One region of the Streptomyces boninensis genome, then DNA from elsewhere that is predicted to be linked to it. Evidence: riboswitches for the same ligand, from Rfam matches in the RefSeq annotation. Region 1 holds a riboswitch; each other region holds the start of a gene.
What was found. Region 1 has a riboswitch for cobalamin ahead of metE (5-methyltetrahydropteroyltriglutamate--homocysteine S-methyltransferase). Riboswitches for the same ligand answer to the same signal wherever they lie in the genome.
Positions count from the first base shown of each region.

Region 2: linked by a shared signal. The riboswitch ahead of ACNNMR_RS29435 (ribonucleoside-diphosphate reductase subunit alpha) and the one ahead of metE (5-methyltetrahydropteroyltriglutamate--homocysteine S-methyltransferase) in region 1 are both predicted to bind cobalamin.
Region 3: linked by a shared signal. The riboswitch ahead of ACNNMR_RS40500 (ABC transporter substrate-binding protein) and the one ahead of metE (5-methyltetrahydropteroyltriglutamate--homocysteine S-methyltransferase) in region 1 are both predicted to bind cobalamin.

Region 1 covers NZ_CP183837.1:5,516,594-5,523,335, forward strand. The annotation lists gene scpA (methylmalonyl-CoA mutase) at 1-1,856, opposite strand, end outside; gene ACNNMR_RS25230 (methylmalonyl-CoA mutase family protein) at 1,853-3,664, opposite strand; cobalamin riboswitch at 3,767-4,006, shown strand; gene metE (5-methyltetrahydropteroyltriglutamate--homocysteine S-methyltransferase) at 4,171-6,495, shown strand; gene ACNNMR_RS25240 (GNAT family N-acetyltransferase) at 6,581-6,742, opposite strand, start outside.
Region 2 covers NZ_CP183837.1:6,410,529-6,417,270, forward strand. The annotation lists gene ACNNMR_RS29435 (ribonucleoside-diphosphate reductase subunit alpha) at 1-1,688, opposite strand, end outside; cobalamin riboswitch at 1,817-1,957, opposite strand; gene ACNNMR_RS29440 (N-acetyltransferase family protein) at 1,999-2,505, opposite strand; gene mctP (monocarboxylate uptake permease MctP) at 2,539-4,173, opposite strand; gene ACNNMR_RS29450 (DUF3311 domain-containing protein) at 4,170-4,433, opposite strand; gene ACNNMR_RS29455 (YbdD/YjiX family protein) at 4,574-4,795, opposite strand; gene ACNNMR_RS29460 (carbon starvation CstA family protein) at 4,792-6,742, opposite strand, start outside.
Region 3 covers NZ_CP183837.1:8,991,275-8,998,016, reverse strand. The annotation lists gene ACNNMR_RS40525 (anthranilate synthase family protein) at 1-937, shown strand, start outside; gene ACNNMR_RS40520 (PhzF family phenazine biosynthesis protein) at 951-1,790, shown strand; gene phzG (phenazine biosynthesis FMN-dependent oxidase PhzG) at 1,783-2,409, shown strand; gene ACNNMR_RS40510 (PhzA/PhzB family protein) at 2,439-2,894, shown strand; gene ACNNMR_RS40505 (methyltransferase) at 2,924-3,973, opposite strand; cobalamin riboswitch at 4,113-4,241, shown strand; gene ACNNMR_RS40500 (ABC transporter substrate-binding protein) at 4,304-5,296, shown strand; gene ACNNMR_RS40495 (FecCD family ABC transporter permease) at 5,334-6,374, shown strand; gene ACNNMR_RS40490 (ABC transporter ATP-binding protein) at 6,371-6,742, shown strand, end outside.

The DNA.
Region 1 (6,742 bases):
CCCAGGTCGGCGAAGGCCGTCGCGATCACCTTCTGGCCGCGGTCGTGGCCGTCCTGGCCCATCTTCGCGACCAGGATGCGCGGACGGCGCCCCTCGGCCTCGGCGAAGGCGTCCACCGTGGCGCGGGTGCGCGTCACGCCCGCGGACTCGCCGGCCTCGTTTCGGTACACACCGGAGATCGTACGGATCTGCCCGGCGTGCCGTCCGTACACCTTCTCCAGCGCGTCACTGATCTCGCCGACCGTGGCCTTCGCGCGGGCCGCATTGACCGCGAGCTCCAGCAGGTTGCCCTCGCCACTGGCCGCCCGGGTCAGGGCGTCGAGCGCGTCCTGGCAGGCCTGCTCGTCGCGCTCCTCGCGCAGCCGGCGCAGCTTGGCGATCTGCTGGGCGCGCACCGAGGAGTTGTCGACCTTCAGGACCTCGATCTGCTCGTCGCTGTCCACCCGGTACTTGTTCACCCCGATCACCGGCTGCCGGCCGGAGTCGATCCGCGCCTGGGTGCGGGCCGCGGCCTCCTCCACCCGCAGCTTGGGGATGCCCGCGTCGATGGCCTGCGCCATGCCGCCGGCCTGCTCGACCTCCTGGATGTGCTGCCAGGCGCGCCGCGCCAGGTCGTACGTCAGCCGCTCCACGTACGCGCTGCCGCCCCACGGGTCGATCACCCGCGTGGTGCCCGATTCCTGCTGGATCAGCAGCTGGGTGTTGCGGGCGATGCGGGCCGAGAAGTCGGTGGGCAGGGCGAGCGCCTCGTCCAGGGCGTTGGTGTGCAGCGACTGGGTGTGGCCCTGGGTGGCCGCCATCGCCTCCACGCACGTCCGGGTCACGTTGTTGAACACGTCCTGCGCGGTCAGCGACCACCCCGAGGTCTGCGAATGGGTGCGCAGCGACAGCGACTTGGTGTTCTGCGGCTCGAACTGCTTCACCAGCTTCGCCCACAGCAGCCGGGCCGCGCGCAGCTTGGCGACCTCCATGAAGAAGTTCATGCCGATCGCCCAGAAGAAGCTCAGCCGCGGCGCGAACGCGTCCACGTCCAGGCCGGCTTCCCTGCCCGCCCGGATATACTCGACACCGTCCGCGAGGGTGTACGCCAGCTCCAGATCGGCCGTCGCCCCGGCCTCCTGGATGTGATAGCCGGAGATGGAGATCGAGTTGTAGCGCGGCATCTTCTGCGAGGTGAAGGCGAAGATGTCGGAGATGATCCGCATCGACGGCTTCGGCGGATAGATGTAGGTGTTACGGACCATGAACTCCTTGAGGATGTCGTTCTGGATGGTCCCTGCCAGCTTCTCCGCCGGCACCCCCTGCTCCTCCGCCGCCACGATGTACAGCGCCAGCACCGGCAACACGGCGCCGTTCATCGTCATCGAGACCGTCATCCTGTCCAGCGGGATGCCGTCGAAGAGCTGCCGCATGTCGTAGATCGAGTCGATCGCGACGCCCGCCATGCCGACGTCGCCGGTCACCCGCGGGTGGTCGCTGTCGTAGCCGCGGTGCGTGGGCAGGTCGAAGGCGACCGACAGGCCCTTCTGGCCGGCGGCCAGGTTGCGCCGGTAGAAGGCGTTGGACTCCTCGGCGGTGGAGAAACCCGCGTACTGCCGGATCGTCCAGGGCTGGTTGACGTACATCGTCGGATACGGGCCGCGCAGATACGGCGCGATGCCCGGATAGGTCTCCAGGAAGTCCAGGCCCTCCAGGTCCTGCCCGGTGTACAGCGGCCTGACCGTGATCCCCTCCGGCGTCTCCCAGAGCAGGTCGGCGCCGTCGGCGGCCTTCTTGAACGCGCCGCGCCACTCGTCGGGCCCACCGGCCGCGGCGGGCGCCCCCAGCTCGACCGAGGAGAAGTCGGGGATGGTCATCGGGACACTCCCATACGGTCCAGCGCGGCCGAGAGCACCGCGACGGCGTCACAACCGGAGAAGACATAGCTATCGATACCCGCGTACGAACCGGGGCGACCGGCGAGGAAGACGTGCCGGGCCCCGGCCTCCCGCAGCGTCTGCGCGGCAGCCTCCGCCTCCTCCTCGTACACGCCGTCGCTGGAGCACAGGCACGCCTCGACCGCCCCGCTCTCCGCGAAGGTGCCGTCGGTGACGGTCTCGATGCCGCCGGCCTGGAAGAGGTTGGCGGCGAAGGTGAGCCGGGCGGTGTGGGCGGCGGCCGGGCCGAGCGCGGCCAGGTGGATACGGGGCCGGCTGCCGGTGGCCGCCAGGTGGGCGTCGGAGCGGGCCCGCAGCGCCTCGTACGCCTCGTCCCGGCGCACCCGCGGCAGCCCGCCGCCGGGCGCCTGGGGTGCGGGGGCGCGGACGACCGGCTGCTCCGCGAGGTTCGGGAACTCGCTGACCCCGGTGACCGGTTCACGCCGGGTGGCGAGCTTGCTGCTGCGCGCTGCCCAGGTCTCGGCCAGCCGCTCGCGGATCATGCCGGAGCGCAGCGCCGCCGCCTGCCCGCCGGCCCGCTCGATCTCCTGGAAGAAGCCCCAGGCGGCGTGGGCGAGCTCGTCGGTCAGCCGCTCCACGTACCAGGAACCCCCGGCCGGATCGATCACCCGGGCCAGATGCGACTCCTCGATGAGGATGGTCGAGGTGTTACGGGCGATCCGGCGGGCGAACCCGTCCGGCAGCCCCAGCGCGTGGTCGAACGGCAGCACGGTGACGGCCTCCGCCCCGCCCACCCCGGCGGCGAGCGCGGCGACGGTGGTACGCAGCATGTTCACCCAAGGGTCGCGGCCGCTCATCATCACCGGCGAGGTCACCGCGTGCTGCCGCTGGGCGCCCGCCTGCGGCGCGCCGCACACGTCGGCCACCCGGGCGAACAGCCTGCGGGCCGCGCGCAGCTTCGCGATGGTCAGGAACTGGTCGGCGGTGGCGGCGTAGCGGAACTCCAGCTGGGCACACGCCTGTTCGACGCCGAGTCCGGCCGCCGTCAGCTCGCGCAGATAGCCGACCGCAGTCGCCAGCGAGCAGGCCAGCTCCTGCGCCGCCGAGCCGCCCGCCTCGTGATAGGCGAGGGCGTCCACGGTCAATGCCCGCATCCCCGGATAGCGCCCGGCGCACCGCTCGGCCAGCTCCGCGGCAGGTGCGATGTCGTGCGCCGCGCCGGTACGCGCCTCCCAACCGAGGGGATCGGCGCCCAGGTTGCCCCGTACCGCGGTGTCGGCCACGCCCTGCGCGGCGTACAGCGCGAACAGCGCCCGGGCGGCGGCCTCCGTCTCGGCGCCCGCGTCGAGAACGACGGGTGCCAGGTCCAGGTAGACGCCGTCGAGGGCGTCGGTCAGCGACGCCACGGGGATCGCGTCGGCGCCGACCGTGCACCACAGGGAGGTGACGCCGTTCTCCAGGTCGGCGAGCACGGAACCGCCGTCGGCGACCGCGTGCTGCTGGCGCACATCCCAGCCGCCGGTCGTGTTTCCCTCGGCGCGGCCGCCGCGGACAAAGGGCGCGAAGCCGGGCAGACCCGGGTCCGGTGCGCCCTCGCCCGCCGCGTACAGCGGGAGAACCCGCAGCCCGTCCTCCACACCGGTGGACAACGCCGCCTCGACCTCGGCGTCCGGGACTTCCTTCCCGGATTTACGCAGCACGCCGGAGACGAGGTGCTGCCATTGAGCATGCGTCGCACCGGGGAACTCGGCCGCCAGGGAGAGCCCGTCGTCGGGCAGGACCGTCATGTTCGGATGCTAGGACAGTTGACAAGTGAGCAGGAGTGGGCACAGCTGTGACGTTGTTCTCCTTGATTGCCTCAGTGTGCCGTTACGGAGTGCCGGCCCCGTACGCTGGCAGGCGCAGCTGGTTCGCCCCGTCCGCCAGGCGGGGTGCCGTAAGAGGGAACCCGGTGGGAATCCGGGACTGCCCCGCAGCGGTGAGCGGGAACGACCGCCGTCAATGAAGCACTGGGTCCGATTGCATCGGGCCCGGGAAGCGACGGCCAGTAGGTGTCCGCGTCGTAGTCGTAAGACGCGACGAGGACGTGCCCGCGAGTCCGAAGACCTGCCCGCTGTCCGCGTACGGGCCGTCCCGCGCGCGGATATCCCGGTGACCTCGAGGGCGGGTCGGCGTACATACCAGGCAGGACTCGGCTCGCCTTTGCCGCGCGGTCGTCCGCTGGTTTCGCTGCTCCTTCGCGTCCTTCCGGTCCACGGGATCGACAGGGATACGTCTCTCGAAGGAGAACTCCGTGACCACCAAGACCGCAGCCGCGGCAGCACGGGCCACCGTGTACGGCTACCCCCGCCAGGGCCAGAACCGGGAACTCAAGAAGGCGATCGAGGGCTACTGGAAGGGCCGCGGCACCGCCGACGCCCTTCGCGCCACCGCCGCCAGCCTGCGCCGCCAGAACTGGCAGGAGCTGGCCGACGCCGGCATCGACGAGGTCCCCACCGGCGACTTCTCGTACTACGACCACGTCCTGGACACCACCGTCATGGTCGGCGCCATCCCCGAGCGGCACCGGGACGCGGTCGCCGCCGACGCGCTCGACGGCTACTTCGCGATGGCCCGCGGCACCCAGGAGGTGGCGCCGCTGGAGATGACCAAGTGGTTCGACACCAACTACCACTACCTGGTGCCCGAGCTGGGCCCGGACACGGTCTTCACCGCCGACTCCGGCAAGCAGGTCGCGGAGTTCAAGGAGGCCCTCGCCCAGGGCCTGACCGCCCGCCCGGTCCTGGTCGGCCCGGTCACGTATCTGCTGCTGTCGAAGCCGGCGCCCGGCGTGGCCGCGGACTTCGACCCGCTCACCCTCCTGGACCGGCTGCTGCCCGTCTACGCCGAGGTGCTCGCGGATCTGCGGGCCGCCGGTGCCGAGTGGGTGCAGCTCGACGAGCCCGCCCTGGTGCAGGACCGCACCCCGGCCGAGCTGAACGCCGCCGCGCGCGCCTACCGAGACCTCGGCGCCCTCACCGACCGCCCGAAGCTGCTGGTCGCCTCGTACTTCGACCGGCTCGGCGATGCCCTGCCGGTGCTGGCCAAGGCGCCGATCGACGGCCTGGCGCTGGACTTCACCGAGGCCGCGGCGGGCAACCTGGACGCGCTCGCCGCCGCCGGCGGACTGCCCGGCAAGCGGCTGGTCGCCGGCGTCGTCAACGGCCGCAACATCTGGGTGGGCGATCTGGAGAAGTCACTGACCACCCTCGGCACCCTGCTCGGCCTTGCGGACCGTGTCGACGTCGCGGCCTCCTGCTCGCTCCTCCACGTACCGCTGGACGCGGCTCTGGAGCGCGACATCGACCCGCAGATCCTGCGCTGGCTCTCCTTCGCCCGGCAGAAGACCGCAGAGATCGCGACGCTGGCCAAGGGCCTCGCGCGCGGCACGGACGCGATCACGGCAGAGCTCGCCGCAAACCGCGCCGCGCTGTCCTCCCGCGCCACCTCTCCCATCACCCGCGACCCGGCGGTACGGGCCCGCGTCGACGCCGTCACCGACGCCGACGGCCGCCGCACGCAGCCGTACGCCGACCGCACCGCCGCCCAGCGCGCCCACCTGAACCTGCCGCTGCTGCCGACCACGACCATCGGCTCGTTCCCGCAGACCACGGAGCTGCGCACGGCCCGCGCCGACTTGCGCGCCGGCCGGATCGACACGGCCGCGTACGAGGACCGCATCAAGAACGAGATCCGCGACGTCATCTCTTTCCAGGAGAAGACCGGCGTCGACGTCCTCGTGCACGGCGAGCCCGAACGCAACGACATGGTGCAGTACTTCGCCGAGCAGCTCACCGGCTATCTGGCCACCCAGCACGGCTGGGTGCAGTCCTACGGCACCCGCTACGTCCGCCCGCCGGTGCTGGCCGGCGACATCTCCCGGCCCGAGCCGATGACGGTGCGCTGGACGTCGTACGCCCAGTCCCTCACCGACCGCCCCGTCAAGGGCATGCTCACCGGCCCGGTGACGATGCTCGCCTGGTCCTTTGTACGCGACGACCAGCCGCTCGGCGACACCGCCCGCCAGGTCGCGCTCGCCCTGCGCGACGAGGTGACCGACCTGGAGGCGAACGGCACGTCGGTGATCCAGGTCGACGAGCCCGCGCTGCGCGAGACGCTGCCGCTGCGCGCCGCGGACCACGCCGCCTACCTGGACTGGGCGACGGAGTCCTTCCGCCTGACGACCGCCGGAGTGCGCCCGGAGACGCAGATCCACACGCACATGTGCTACGCCGAGTTCGGCGACATCGTGCAGGCGATCGACGACCTCGACGCGGACGTGATCAGCCTGGAGGCGGCCCGCTCCCACATGCAGGTCGCCTACGAACTGGCGGAGCACGGCTACCCGCGCGAGGCCGGACCGGGCGTCTACGACATCCACTCACCCCGTATCCCGGGCGCGGACGAGGCCGCGGAGCTGCTGCGCACCGGCCTCAAGGCAATCCCCGCCGCGAGGCTGTGGGTCAACCCCGACTGCGGCCTGAAGACCCGCGGTTGGCCCGAGACCCGCACCTCACTGGAAAACCTGGTCAGCGCGGCCCGCACCGTCCGCACGGAGCTGGGAACCGCCACCTCCTGACCTGCGGGACGCATCGATCCTGGCCGGGGCGGCTGCCTTGCCGCTCCGGCCGTCGGGAGCGGAGCCCGTTCCGGGCGGTGCGGTGTCACAGGGGCCGCGGGGCGAGAGCCTGGGCCGGATGCCGCGGTCCAAGGAGCGCGACGTAGCCCTTGCCGGTGGGAGCGGGGTGGGTCACCTGCAGCCAGCCGGCCCGCTCGTAGAAGGCGACGGTCTGTCCGGCCTGGACGGAGGTGATCAACCAGCAGCG
Region 2 (6,742 bases), 890 kb from region 1:
GGGTGCGGGCCGTGGCGTTCGGCGAGGTCGCAGCTGGCCTCGTAGGCGGCGAGCATGATGCGCTCGGCGATGCGGGTGGAGAGGGCCTTCGCGGATGGTGAGTCGAAGGGCAGGCCGAGCTTGAAGAAGACGTCCTGCAGGCCCATGATGCCGAGGCCGACCGGGCGCCAGCGCTCGTTGGAGGCGGCGGCCTGGTCCGTGGGGTAGAAGTTGATGTCGACCACGCGGTCGAGGAAGGTGACGGCCGTACGGACCGTGGAGTCCAGTGCCGCCCAGTCCATCTCGCCCGCGTCGGCGTCCAGATGCGCCGCCAGGTTTACGGACCCCAGGTTGCAGACCGCCGTCTCGCCGTCGTCGCTGACCTCGAGGATCTCGGTGCAGAGGTTCGAGGAGTGGATGACGGCGCCCGGCTCCGCGGTCTGGTTGGAGACGCGGTTGGCGGCGTCCTTGAAGGTCATCCAGCCGTTGCCGGTCTGGGCGAGGGTGCGCATCATGCGGCCGTAGAGCTGGCGGGCCGGGAGCTGTCGGTCGTAGCGGCCCTCTTTTTCCGCCTTGCGGTACGCGGCGTCGAACTCCTCGCCGTACAGGTCGACCAGCTCCGGCACCTCGCTCGGGGAGAAGAGCGACCAGACCTCGTCGGCCGCCACCCGGCGCATGAACTCGTCCGGGATCCAGTGGGCGAGGTTGAGGTTGTGGGTGCGGCGGGCGTCCTCGCCGGTGTTGTCGCGGAGCTCCAGGAACTCCTCGATGTCGGCGTGCCAGGGCTCCAGGTAGACGCTGGCGGCGCCCTTGCGGCGGCCGCCCTGGTTCACCGCGGCGACCGAACTGTCCAGCGTGCGCAGGAACGGGACGATGCCGTTGGAGTGGCCGTTGGTGCCGCGGATCAGGGCGCCGCGGGAGCGGATGCGGCTGAACGGGAGGCCGATGCCGCCGGCGTGCTTCGACAGCTTCGCGACCTGGTGGTAGCGCTCGTAGATCGAGTCGAGCTCGTCGAGCGGGGAGTCCAGCAGGTAGCAGGACGACATCTGGGGGTGGCGGGTGCCGGAGTTGAAGAGGGTGGGGGAGGAGGGGAGGTAGTCGAGGCGGCTCATCAGGCCGTAGAGGGCCTCGACCTCGGTGAGGGCGCGGGGTGAGGTGTCCTCGGCGAGGCCGCAGGCGACGCGGAGGAAGAAGTGCTGGGCCGTTTCGGTGATCTGACGCGTGGTCGGGTGCCGGAGGAGGTAGCGGGAGTGGACGGTGCGCAGGCCGAAGTAGCCGAAGCGGTCGTTGCGCGCCTCGTCGATGAGGGAGTCGAGGCGGGCGGCGTGGGTCCGTACGAAATCCGCGGTGGAGTCGGCGATCAGGCCCTCGCGGTGGCCGAGGGCGATGGAGGCGGAGAAGGTCTGCACGCCCTGGCTCGCGGCCTCGTCGGCGATGGCGCGGGTGAGGAGGCGGGCGGCGAGGCGGGAGTACTCCGGCTCGTCGCCGATGAGCCCGGCGGCGGCCTCGGTGGCGAGGTCGCGCAACTCCGCCGCGTCGGAACCCGGATGGCGGCCGCGCAGCGCCGCCGCGGCGACCCGGCCGGGGTCGGTGGCGGGGAGGTCGGCGGTGAGGTCGGTCAGGGTGCGCAGCAGGGCCTCGCCGGCGCGGTCGGCCTCGGCCGGCGCCGCTGAAGCAGGTTCCGCGGGGGCGGAGGGTGCGATGGTCACGGGTGGTGCTCTCCCTCGCTCGGCAGTGGGCCGCGAGGGGTGGGGCGCGACGGGCGGCCTACGGGCATGCCGAAGTCGCGCTTGGCACGCCACATAGGCGTCCGCCGGCCCATTCCACGAGGCCCGGACGTCAGGTGACAGCTGCCGGCAGGTGCTCGGACTCGCGATTTCCGCGCATGCGCGGGCATCGCATACCGTTGCGGGACAGTTCCGGATTCGCACCGGATTCCCCTGCTGCGGCAGCGAGCACGAGCATACATCTTGGGTACGCCAACGCACGCACCCCCCACATGTTGTGTCGGAGTGTCAGCTAGAGGGCGAGCTCGTAGGTCAGCAGTGTGAGGTCGCTCTCGGCGACGGGGCTCCAGTCGCGCTCCGGGGTGCGGACGAACCCCAGCCGTTCGTACAGCCGGTGGGCCGACTTCATGCGTGCCTGGGTGGAGAGCACCAGGCTCCGCGCGCCCTGCTCGCGGGCGCGCTCGATGCAGGCCCGGACCAGGGCCTCACCGATGCCGCGGCCGCGCCCGGCCGGCGCCACGACCAGCATGCGGAACTCGGCGCTGCCCGCGACCCGGAGGTCGGAGTATGCGGTGCCGGGTGCCGCGTACGTGACCGAGCCGAGGATCTCGCCGGACTCCTGCGCCCGCGCGACGAGCAACTCGGCCTTCGCGGCGCGGCTGGCGGAGTCGCGGAGCACGCCGAGGTAGCTGTCGTTCTCGCCGAAGGTGAGCAGGCCGTCGTCGAGAAAGACGCCTGCGACCAAGTCGCCGACCTGGTCGTAGTCGGCAGGAGTGGCGGGAGCGATGGTGATGTCCATGAGCCGAGTCTCCCTGATGGTCATCAGTGCGCGTCAGTGCGCGCCCGACGCGGCCTTCTCCGCCTCCGGTGCGGGCCGGGCCGGGGCAGCCGCCGGGGCATCCGCCGTGTAGTCCTCCGGCGAGGTCTCGTCGATGCCCGCCGGGGCCTTCGCCGCCCGCAGGATGACCGTGCCGACCACCGTGACCACCACGTTCAGCACGAACGCCGTCAGGCCGATGTAGCCGATCTCGCCGATGCCGGGGATCTCGTCCGACGAGCCGCCGAAGTGCTTCTGCGTCGGCGAGGCGACCCCGTACGCCGCGATCGTCCCGTACGCCATGCCGACCGCCCACCCGGCGAGCAGCGCCCAGCGGTGGAACCAGCGCGTGAACAGGCCGCCCACCAGCGCCGGGAAGGTCTGCAGGATCCAGATGCCGCCGAGCAGCTGCATGTTGATCGCCGCGGTCTTGTCCATGCCGAGGACGAAGACCAGGGCGCCGACCTTGACCAGCAGCGAGACCAGCTTGGAGACCTTGGTCTCCTGCTCGGGGGTGGCGTTGGGGCGGATGAAATCCTTGTAGATGTTACGGGTGAAGAGGTTCGCGGCGGCGATCGACATGATCGCCGCGGGGACCAGCGCGCCGATGCCGATGGCCGCGAAGGCCACGCCGGCGAACCAGTCGGGGAACATGTTCTCGAACAGCTGCGGGATCGCCAGCTGGCCGTTCTCCACCTTGATGCCGGCCGCGATGGCCATGAAGCCGAGCAGCGCCAGCAGGCCGAGCATCAGCGAATACAGCGGCAGGATGGTGGTGTTGCGGCGGATCACCTCGCGGCTGCGCGAGGAGAGCGTCGCGGTGATCGAGTGCGGGTACATGAAGAGGGCGAGGGCCGAGCCGAGGGCGAGGGTGGCGTACGTCCAGTGGCCCGGCTCGCTGGGCGCGACCTCGCCGCGGGGCTTGCCGGTGGCCGGGTTGGTGGCGCCGAGGGCGTCGCCCGCCTTGGCGAAGATGTCGTCGAAGCCGCCGAGCTTGATCGGGATGTAGATGATCGCCACCGCGATGACGATGTAGATCAGCGTGTCCTTGACGAAGGCGATCAGCGCGGGCGCGCGCAGCCCGGACGAGTAGGTGTACGCGGCCAGCACGCCGAAGGCGAGCAGCAGCGGCAGGTCCTTGATGAACCAGTTGGTGTCCTCGCCGCCGCCGACGCCCATCACGTCGAGCACCGACTGGATGCCGACGAGCTGCAGCGCGATGTACGGCATCGTGGCGAGGATGCCGGTGACCGCGACGGCCAGCGACAGCGACTTGGAGCCGAAGCGGCCGCGGACGAAGTCGGAGGTGGTCACGTAGCCGTGCTTGTGGCTGACCGACCACAGGCGGGGCAGGAAGGTGAAGATCAGCGGGTAGACGAGGATCGTGTACGGCACCGCGAAGAAGCCGGCCGCGCCGGCCGCGTAGACCGCCGCCGGGACGGCGACGAAGGTGTACGCGGTGTACAGGTCGCCGCCGAGCAGGAACCAGGTGATCCAGGTGCCGAACGAGCGGCCGCCCAGGCCCCACTCGTCGAGGCTGTTCTCGTTGGCCGCCTTGCGCCACCGGGCGGCGAGGAAGCCCATGACGGTGACCAGGACGAAGAAGAAGATGAAGACGGCGAGCGCGACGCCGTTCACGCCGTCGTTCATGCGCCCGCACCCCCCTTGCGGGTCCGCTGCTCACGGCGGATCAGCAGGAAGGCGACCGAGGTCAGCACCGCGGAGATGAACACCCACAGCATCTGGTACCAGTAGAAAAACGGCACCCCGCCGAGCGTCGGCTGGATCTTCGCGTACGAGCTCACCCAGAGGATGCCGATGAACGGCGCGAAGAGGCAGAGCCCGGCCACCACGCGCGTCGGCGTGATGACCGGTTGCCTGCCGGGCGGGGATGCCTTGGCTTCGGACATGGGGGGCGGCTCCGTACCTTGAATTCGATCACTCGGTTTAGGTGGCGAGTGAATCTAAAACAAGGGACCGGATGCCGTCACCAGCTGTCCGAATAGCGGACTAGACGCCCTTCACGAGCGCCTCCAGCGCCTCCAGCGCGTCAGCAGATGCAGTTGCCCTCCCGCGGGTCCGCGTCGCGGGCGTCCATGCGCTCCTTCTCGAACGCCCGGCGGCTCGGCACCTCCGCCTCCGGGTGGTTTTTGCGGAGGTGTTCGACATACCGGTCGTAGGCGTTCTCACCGGTCAGCTCCGTTACGTACCACCACAGCCTGGACGCGGCCCTGCGGCCGGCCGAGGCGCCATTCACGAGCGCTGCCGTCATGTGGAGCTCCCCTCGTCGGCGGTGACGTCACGCGGTGCCGGAATCCGGCCGCCGCCCGAGCCGAGGCCCGCCGCCGCCAGCTCCGCCTTCTCCTCCTTGGTGGGGAAGAGCTGCGCCGGGGCGACGTACTCGGACTTGGTGTACGGCTCCTCGTGCGAGACCACGGATTCCGGATTGCGGATCGACTTGATGCAGACCCGCGCCGCGTCGGCGATCACGATGACGACCAGGATCGCGAACAGCGCGGAAAGCACTCCGTCCACCGTCGTGTTGGTGACGACGGTGTGTGCGTCGTCGAGGGCCTTGCCCTTCAGCTCGCCGGAGTCGATGCCCTTCTGCGCGACATCGCCCTGCGCGAAGAAGCCGACCCGCGGGTCGTCGGAGAAGACCTTCTGCCAGCTCGCGGTGAGCGTGACGACGGCGACCCAGGCCAGCGGAACGCCGGTCACCCAGGCCCACTTCAGCCGCCCGGACTTGATCAGCAGGGTGGTGCAGACGGTGAGCGCCACCGCGCCGAGCAGCTGGTTGGAGATGCCGAACAGCGGGAAGAGCTGGTTGATCCCGCCCAGTGGGTCGCGGACGCCGACCCACAGGAAGTAACCCCAAAGGCCGCAGACGACCGCGCTGGTGGCGACCAGGCCCGGCCACCAGCTGACCCGCTTCAGCGGCTTGTAGAGGTTGCCCAGGGTGTCCTGCAGCATGAACCGGCCCACGCGGGTGCCGGCGTCGAGCGCCGTGAGGATGAACAGCGCCTCAAACATGATCGCGAAGTGGTACCAGAAGGACATCAGGCTGTCCCCGGTCACCTCGGAGAAGATGAACGCGACCCCCATCGCGAAGGTCGGCGCGCCGCCCGTCCGCGACAGCAGCGACTTCTCCTCGACCAAGTCCGCGTAATGGGCGAGCTGGTCCGGGGTGATCGTATGGCCGAAGCCGCGGATCGCCTCCGACGCCGACTGCGCGGTCTCGCCGATCACGGTCGGCGCCGAGTTCATCGCGTAATACAGCCCCGGGTCCAGCACGCAGGCCGCGATGATCGCCATGACGGCCACCGACGACTCCATCAGCATCGACCCGTAGCCGATCATCCGGACCTGCGGCTCCTTCTCGACCATCTTCGGCGTGGTGCCGGAGGAGATGAGCGCATGGAAGCCGGAGAGCGCACCACAGGCGATGGTGATGAAGACGAACGGGAAGAGCGAACCGGCGAACACCGGGCCCGTGCCCTCAGTCGCGAAGTCCGTCACGCCGTCCATCTTCAGCATCGGGGCCGCCACCACGACGCCGATGAACAGCAGCCCGATCGTGCCGAGCTTCATGAACGTCGACAGATAGTCGCGGGGTGCGAGCAGCATCCACACCGGCAGGATCGAGGCGATGAACGAATACACCACGATCCAGATGACCAGCGTCTCCTTGCTGAGCGTGAAGGCATCCGCCCAGGAGGACTCGGCCACCCAGCGGCCCGCGATCAGCGCGAGTAGCAGCAGCGCCACGCCGATCAGGGACACCTCGGCGACCCGGCCCGGCCGGATCACCCGCAGATAGAACCCCATGAACAGCGCGATCGGGATCGTCATCCCGATGGAGAACACGCCCCACGGCGACTCGGCCAGCGCGTTGACGATCACCAGCGCCAGCACCGCCAGCAGAATGATCATGATGGCGAAGACCGCGACCAGCGCGGCCGCGCCACCCACCGGCCCGATCTCCTCGCGCGCCATCTGGCCGAGCGAGCGGCCATTGCGCCGGGTGGAGAAGAAGAGCACCACCATGTCCTGTACGGCACCGGCGAAGATCACGCCGGCGACGATCCAGATCGTGCCCGGCAGATAGCCCATCTGCGCGGCCAGCACCGGGCCGACCAGCGGCCCCGCGCCCGAGATCGCCGCGAAGTGGTGTCCGAGCAGCACTCTGCGGTCGGTCGGGTGGAAGTCGACCGCGTTG
Region 3 (6,742 bases), 3.5 Mb from region 1:
TGCGGCGGCGCTGATCGGGCGGGATGCCGGCGGCGGGCGGGTCATGGACTCGGCGATCCTCATCCGCACCGCCGACATCGACCCCGCGGGGCACCTCGGCATCGGCGTGGGCGCCACCATCGTGCGCCATTCCGAGCCGGCGTCCGAGGCCGCGGAGACCAGGGCGAAGGCCGCCGCCCTGGTCTCCGCTCTCGGCGGCGGGCAGGAGGCGGAGCGCTACGCCGACCATCCGGTCGTCCGGGAGGCCCTCGGCACCCGCAATGCCGCCATCGCCGGCTTCTGGCTCACCGACGCCGAAGTCCGCGCCGGGTCCCGCGCCGCGGCCCGGCCCGAGCTGGCCGGGCGCAGCGTGCTCGTCGTGGATGCCGAGGACACCTTCACCTCCATGCTCGATCAGCAGCTGCGGTCCCTGGGGCTGGCGGTGACGGTGCGCCGGTTCGATGAGCCGTATGCCTTCGAGGAGCACGACCTGGTCGTGCTGGGGCCCGGGCCCGGCGATCCGCGGGAGCTCGGGCACCCGAAGATGCGGCACCTGCACGCGGCGGTGGACCAACTTCTGCGCGAGCGCCGGCCGTTTCTCGCCGTCTGCCTCAGCCATCAGGTCCTCGGGCTGCGGCTGGGCCTGCCGCTGCGGCGCAGGGCGGTGCCCAATCAGGGCGTGCAGCGGGAGATCGATCTGTTCGGCGCGGCCGAGCACGTCGGTTTCTACAACACGTTCGCGCTGGTCGCCGCGGACGACTCGGTCGCCGTGGACGGCACCGGGCCGGTCCGGGTCGGCAGGGATCCGGCCACCGGCGAGGTGCACGCGCTCAGCGGTCCCGGCTTTGTGTCCCTGCAGTTCCACCCGGAGTCCGTGCTGACGCGAGGGGGGCCGCGCATCGTGGGCACACACCTGGCCGCGTTGCTCGCCCCCGCCCCGGTCGCCGGCCGGGCCTGAGGAGGAGACGAAGATGCACCCGTACGTCGTGGTTGACGCTTTCGCGCGGGAGCCGCTCTCAGGCAATCCGGTGGCGGTGTTCTTCGAGGCCGACGACCTGACCGCAGAGCAGATGCAGCGCATCGCGCGGGAGCTGAACCTGTCGGAGACCACCTTTGTGCTCAGGCCCCGGCAGCCCGGCACCGACGCCCACGTACGGATCTTCACGCCGGTCAACGAACTGCCCTTCGCCGGGCACCCGCTGCTCGGCACCGCCATCGCCCTCGGCGGCCGCGGCGAGGCCGGCCGGCTGCGGATCGAGACCGCCATGGGGATCATCCCGTTCACGCTCGACCGGGCGGACGGCCGCGTCGTCTCGGCCAGCATGCGGCAGCCCGTACCCCGCTGGCGGGCCTTCGACCGCGCCGACGAACTCCTGGCGGCCCTCGGCATCACCGCCTCGGCGCTCCCCGTGGACATCTACCACAACGGCCCCCGGCACGTCCTCGTCGGCCTGGAGAGCGTCGAGGCGCTGTCCAAGCTGGACCCCGACCACCGCGCGCTGGCCCGCTTCCCCGACATGGCGACCAACTGCTATGCGGGGCAAGGGCTTCGCTGGCGCAACCGCATGTTCTCGCCCGCATACGGGGTCGTCGAGGACGCGGCCACCGGCTCCGCCGCCGGGCCCATCGCCATCCATCTCGCCCGGCACGGCCTGATCGAGTACGGGCAGCGCATAGAGATCACGCAGGGCGTCGAGATCGGCCGCCCCTCCCCCATGGAGGCGCTGGTGCAGGGCGCGGGCGACGACGTCGCGTCCGTCACGGTCGCGGGTCCCGGCGTGACCGCCATCGAAGGGGTGCTTCATGTCTGAGACGACGGTCCAGGTGGCCTTTCCCGAGTTCCTCGTCCCCCCGGCGGAGCCGCTGGGGCTGCTGGTGTCCTGGCTCGACGCCGCCGTGGCCAACGGGGTGCGCGAGCCCCGGGCAATGGCGCTGGCCACCGCCGATGCGCGCGGCCGCCCCTCCTCGCGCACCGTTGCCTTCACCAAAGTGACCGACGCCGGGCTGGTGTTCATCACCCACGCCGACAGCCGCAAGGGCCGCGACCTCGCCGAGAACCCGTGGGCCTCCGGCGTCCTGTACTGGCGGGAGACCGGCCAGCAGATCACCCTGGCCGGGCCGGTGGTCCGGCTGTCCGACGCCGAGGCGGAGTCGCTCTGGTACGCGCGGCCGGTCTTCACGCATCCGATGACGACCGTCTCCCGGCAGAGCACGCCCCTGGACGGCCTCGACCACTTCGCGCGGCTGCGGGCGGAGGCGCTGCGGCTGGGCGAGCCGGAGCGGCCGCTGCCGCGGCCTGCCACCTTCGCCGGCTACCGGCTCGAACCGGCCGCCATCGAGTTCTGGGAGTACGGCACCGACCGGCTGCACGAGCGGCTGCGCTACGACCGCACCGACGGCGGCTGGGAGATCAGCAGGCTGCAGCCGTAATCCGCGATCCGCCTGGAGGCACGACCGCCATGTCACCCGCCCGCAATAGGCACGTCGTGGAGCGGTACCTGCGCTCCGACCGGGACAGCCGGCTCCGCCGGCACACCCTCTACACCGAGGACGGCACCACCGCCCTCTTCTACACCGACATCGGCCGGCCCATCGTCGTATCGGGCCGCGAGAATCTCAAGCGGCACGGCGAGCTGGCCCTTGAGGTGCTGCCCGACTGGCAGTGGTCCGATGTGCACCTGTACGAGACCCAGGACCCGTCGGTGATCTGGGTCGAGTGCGAAGGCGAGGGCACCATCCGCTTCCCCGGCTATACGGAGGGCCATTACCGCAACCACTTCATCCTCCGGTTCACGCTGCGCGACGGCCGCATCAGCAGCAGCCGCGAATACAGCAACCCGCTGGAGCACATGAAGTCGCTCGGCATCGCGACCCCGCGCATCCAGCGGGACTGGATCCCCTCCCAGCCCGCATAGCGGTGCGGGCTGGGAGGGGATCCAGCGGCTCAGGTCGCGGGCACCGCTTCGAGCACGCCCGCCTGCGGCGACGGCTCCGCGAAGCGCACGACCTCGAACCCGGCGGCCGTGAGCAGCTCCTCGTGCTCGGCGCGGGTGCGGTTCCGCCCGTTGAGTACGGTCATCATCAGCATGTCGACCGTCTTGCCCGGGTGCGGGTCGTTGCCGGCCGGGATCATCGGGTTGACCACCACGAGCCGCGCGTGCGCGGGCATCGCCTCGCGGCAGGTGCGCAGGATCCGTACGCACTGCTCGTCCGGCCAGCTGGCCAGCACGTGCTTGAGGAAGTACACGTCGGCTCCCGCCGGGACGGAGGTGAAGAAGTCACCCGCCTCGGTCTGCCAGCGGCCGGCCAGCTCCGGCACGTCGAGTACGTGCCCGGCCAGCACATTCTCCAGCTCGAACAGGGTCCCCGTCAGCTGCGGATTGCGCCGCAGCAGCGCGGCCAGCAGGCCGCCGCGCCCGCCGCCCACGTCGACGACGCTCTTGGCCTCCGAGACGTCCACCGCGCCGGCGACGTGATTGCTCAGCGCCTCGGAGACCGACGCCATGCTGGCGTTGAAGGCCTTGCCGAAGTCCGGGTGGGCGGCGACGTAGTCGTAGAACGGGATGCCGTGCTGGACCTCGAAGGCGGTGGTGCCGGTCCGTACGGCCTCGTGCAGGCGGCCCGCCGGCTCCCAGAAGGGGGGCTCCCCGTGCACGATGATGGTGTCGCGCAGCGACATCGGCACATCCGCGCGGAGCGGCTGGGCGAGCGTGGTGAGGTGGAAGCGGCCTTCGTCGTCCTCGCGGAAGACGCCCTTGGTGGCGAGGTAGCGCAGCAGCCGGTAGAGGTGCGGGGCGTGCACCTCGACGGCCTCGGCGAGGTCGGCCGCCGTGCGCGGGCCCGCCACCAGGTGGTCGGCGATGCCGAAGCGCGCGGCGGCGTTCAGGGCGGCCGAGTACACATAGCCATTCGCGAGTTCGAGCAGCGCGCCCGCCGCCTGCGCGGCGCCGGCCGCCGTCGGGGCTGCCGCGCCACCGGGTTCTGTGACTGCCATCGCTGGGTTCCTCTCTCGTGACGGGAGGTGCGCATCACAGCTTCCGCGGTACTCATCGCGTCCCACTTGAGCGCCAGGTGACCGGGGGCACGCGCCGTGGCCGCGGGCCGTATAGTGGCCCGCGACAAGGCGACGGCGGAACGAGGAAGCCGGTGTGAATCCGGCGCGGTCCCGCCACTGTGATCGGCGAGCTCAGCCCGAAACAGCCACTGCCCGCGCCGCGGGTGGGAAGGCCGGGTGCGGCTACGACCCGAGAGCCAGGAGACTCACGCGGTCGCCTCCTCACTGGAACTGGGGCGGATTTCCCCAGAGGAGGAAGGCATTTGCCGCATGACGGGCATACGCTCGCTCACCCTGCCGGCGGCCGCGACGGCCGCCGCCCTGCTGCTCTCCGCCTGCGGAAGCCCCGCCCCTGCGGGTGGCACCGCATCCGGCGCCCCCGCGAAGGGCTTTCCGGTCACGCAGACCAACTGCGGGGTGAAGACCACCTATCAGCGGCCGCCACAGCGCGCCGTCTCCATGAACCAGCACACCACCGAGATCATGCTGGCCCTCGGGCTGCAGAAGTCGATGGTCGGCACGGCCTATCTCGACGACAAGATCCTCCCCGGTTACCGGGACGCGTACCGCGGGATCAAGGTGCTGGCCGATGAGTATCCGTCGTACGAGACGGTGCTGGCGGCGGAACCCGACTTCGTCTACGGCGGTTTCAACTCCGCCTTCCACGAGGACGGCCGCTCCCGCGCGGCCCTGAAGAAGGCGGGCATCGCCAGCCGCCTCAATATCGAGGACTGCGCCGACGGACCGGTGACGATGACCACCATGGCGAAGGAGATCCGCGAGGTCGCCGAGGTCTTCGGCGTACGGGAGCGGGGCGAGCGGGAGCTGAAGAAGCTGAACGGCACCCTGAAGTCGGTGGCGGCGAAGGTCGACGGGGTGAAGCCGACGCGCGTCTTCGTCTACGACAGCGGCGACAAGACCGCCTTTACGGCGGGCGGCGCCGGGGTCGGCAACGACATGATCAAGCGGGCGGGCGGCGTGAATCTCTTCGCCGACCTGGACAAGTCCTTCGGCGATGTGTCGTTCGAGCAGGTCGCCGAGCGGGCGCCCGAGGTCATTGTGATCTACGACTACGGGGATCAGCCGGTCGCCGACAAGAAGAAGTTCCTGCTGGCGAACCCGGCGCTCAAGGACGTACCGGCCATCAAGCACAAGCGCTTCGCCGTGCTGCCGCTGTCCTCGACGCTGCTGGGCGTGCGCGCCCCGGCAGGCGTGGAGTCGCTCGCCCGGCAGCTGCATCCCGGGCGCTTCGACGGTGAGTGAGGCGACGCAGGCGCCGGTGGCCGCGGAGGTCCGTCCGGTGCCCGCGGGGCCGCGCCGCCGGGTCCTGCCGTACGCCGTCGTGCTGGCCGCGCTCGGCGGCCTCGTCGTCGTGGCGGCCACCGCGGGCCTGATGGTCGGCACGACCGGGCTGCCCGCCGGTGAGGTCTGGCGCATCCTGCTGCACCGGATCCATCCGGCGCTGGCCGACCCGGCGTGGACGCCGGTGCGGGAGACGATCGTCGTCGACGTACGGCTGCCGCGGGTGCTGATGTGCGCCGTGGTCGGGGCGGGCCTGTCGGTGGCGGGGATGGCGCTGCAGGCGCTGGTGCGCAATCCGCTCGCCGATCCGATGCTGCTGGGGGTGTCATCGGGGGCGACCGTCGGGGCCGTGCTGGTGCTGGTGCTGAACCTGACGTTCTTCGGCATGTTCTCGCTGCCGCTGGCGGCCTTCTGCGGTGCGCTGGCCGCGCTGATCGCCGTCTACTTCCTGGCCCGTTCCGGCGGGCGGATGACCACGGTGCGGCTGGTGCTCGCCGGGGTGGCCATGGCCGAGGTGCTGTCGGCCGTGGCCAGCTTCCTCGTCGTCACCTCCAACGACCCGCACAAGACGCAGTCGGCGCTGCGCTGGATGCTCGGCGGGCTGGCCGGCACCACCTGGACGATGGTGTGGATCCCGGCCGTGGCAGTGCTGGCCGGGACGGCGGTGCTGCTCGGCGTCAGCCGCCCGCTGAACCTGCTGCTGGCGGGCGAGGAGGCCGCCGCCGCCCTCGGTCTGGACGTGCACCGCTTCCGCGCGGCGATCTTCACCCTGGTCGCGCTGATGATCGGGGCGATCGTCGCGGTCAGCGGCCAGATCGGTTTCGTAGGCCTGATCCTGCCGCATGTGGTGCGGCTGCTGGTGGGCGCCGACCACCGGCGGGCGCTGCCCGCCGCCGCGCTGCTCGGCGCGGCCTTCCTGATCGCCGCCGACCTGGCGGCGCGGACGCTGATGAGCCCGGAGGAGATCCCGGTCGGGATCCTCACGGCGCTGGTCGGTGGCCCGTTCTTCCTGTGGCTGATGCGGCGGAGGGCAGCATGACGGTGGAGCCCGCGGTGCTGGAGATCGAAGGCGTGACGGTCGTGGTGAATGATCGTCCGCTGGTACGGGACGTGTCGCTGCGGGCCGCGCCCGGCGAGGTCATCGGCCTGGTCGGGCCCAACGGGGCGGGCAAGTCCACGCTCTTGCGCACGGTCTACCGTGCGCTGCGCCCGACCTCGGGCCGGGTGCTGCTGGACGGTGACGACGTGTGGCGGCTGCCCGCCAAGCACCTCGCCCGCCGCCTCTCCGCGGTCCTGCAGGAGACCGGCGGCGACTTCGAGCTCACGACGTACGACGTGGTGGCCATGGGCCGCACCCCGCACAAGCGCGCCTTCGCGGGCGACGACGCCGACGACCGCGCGATCATC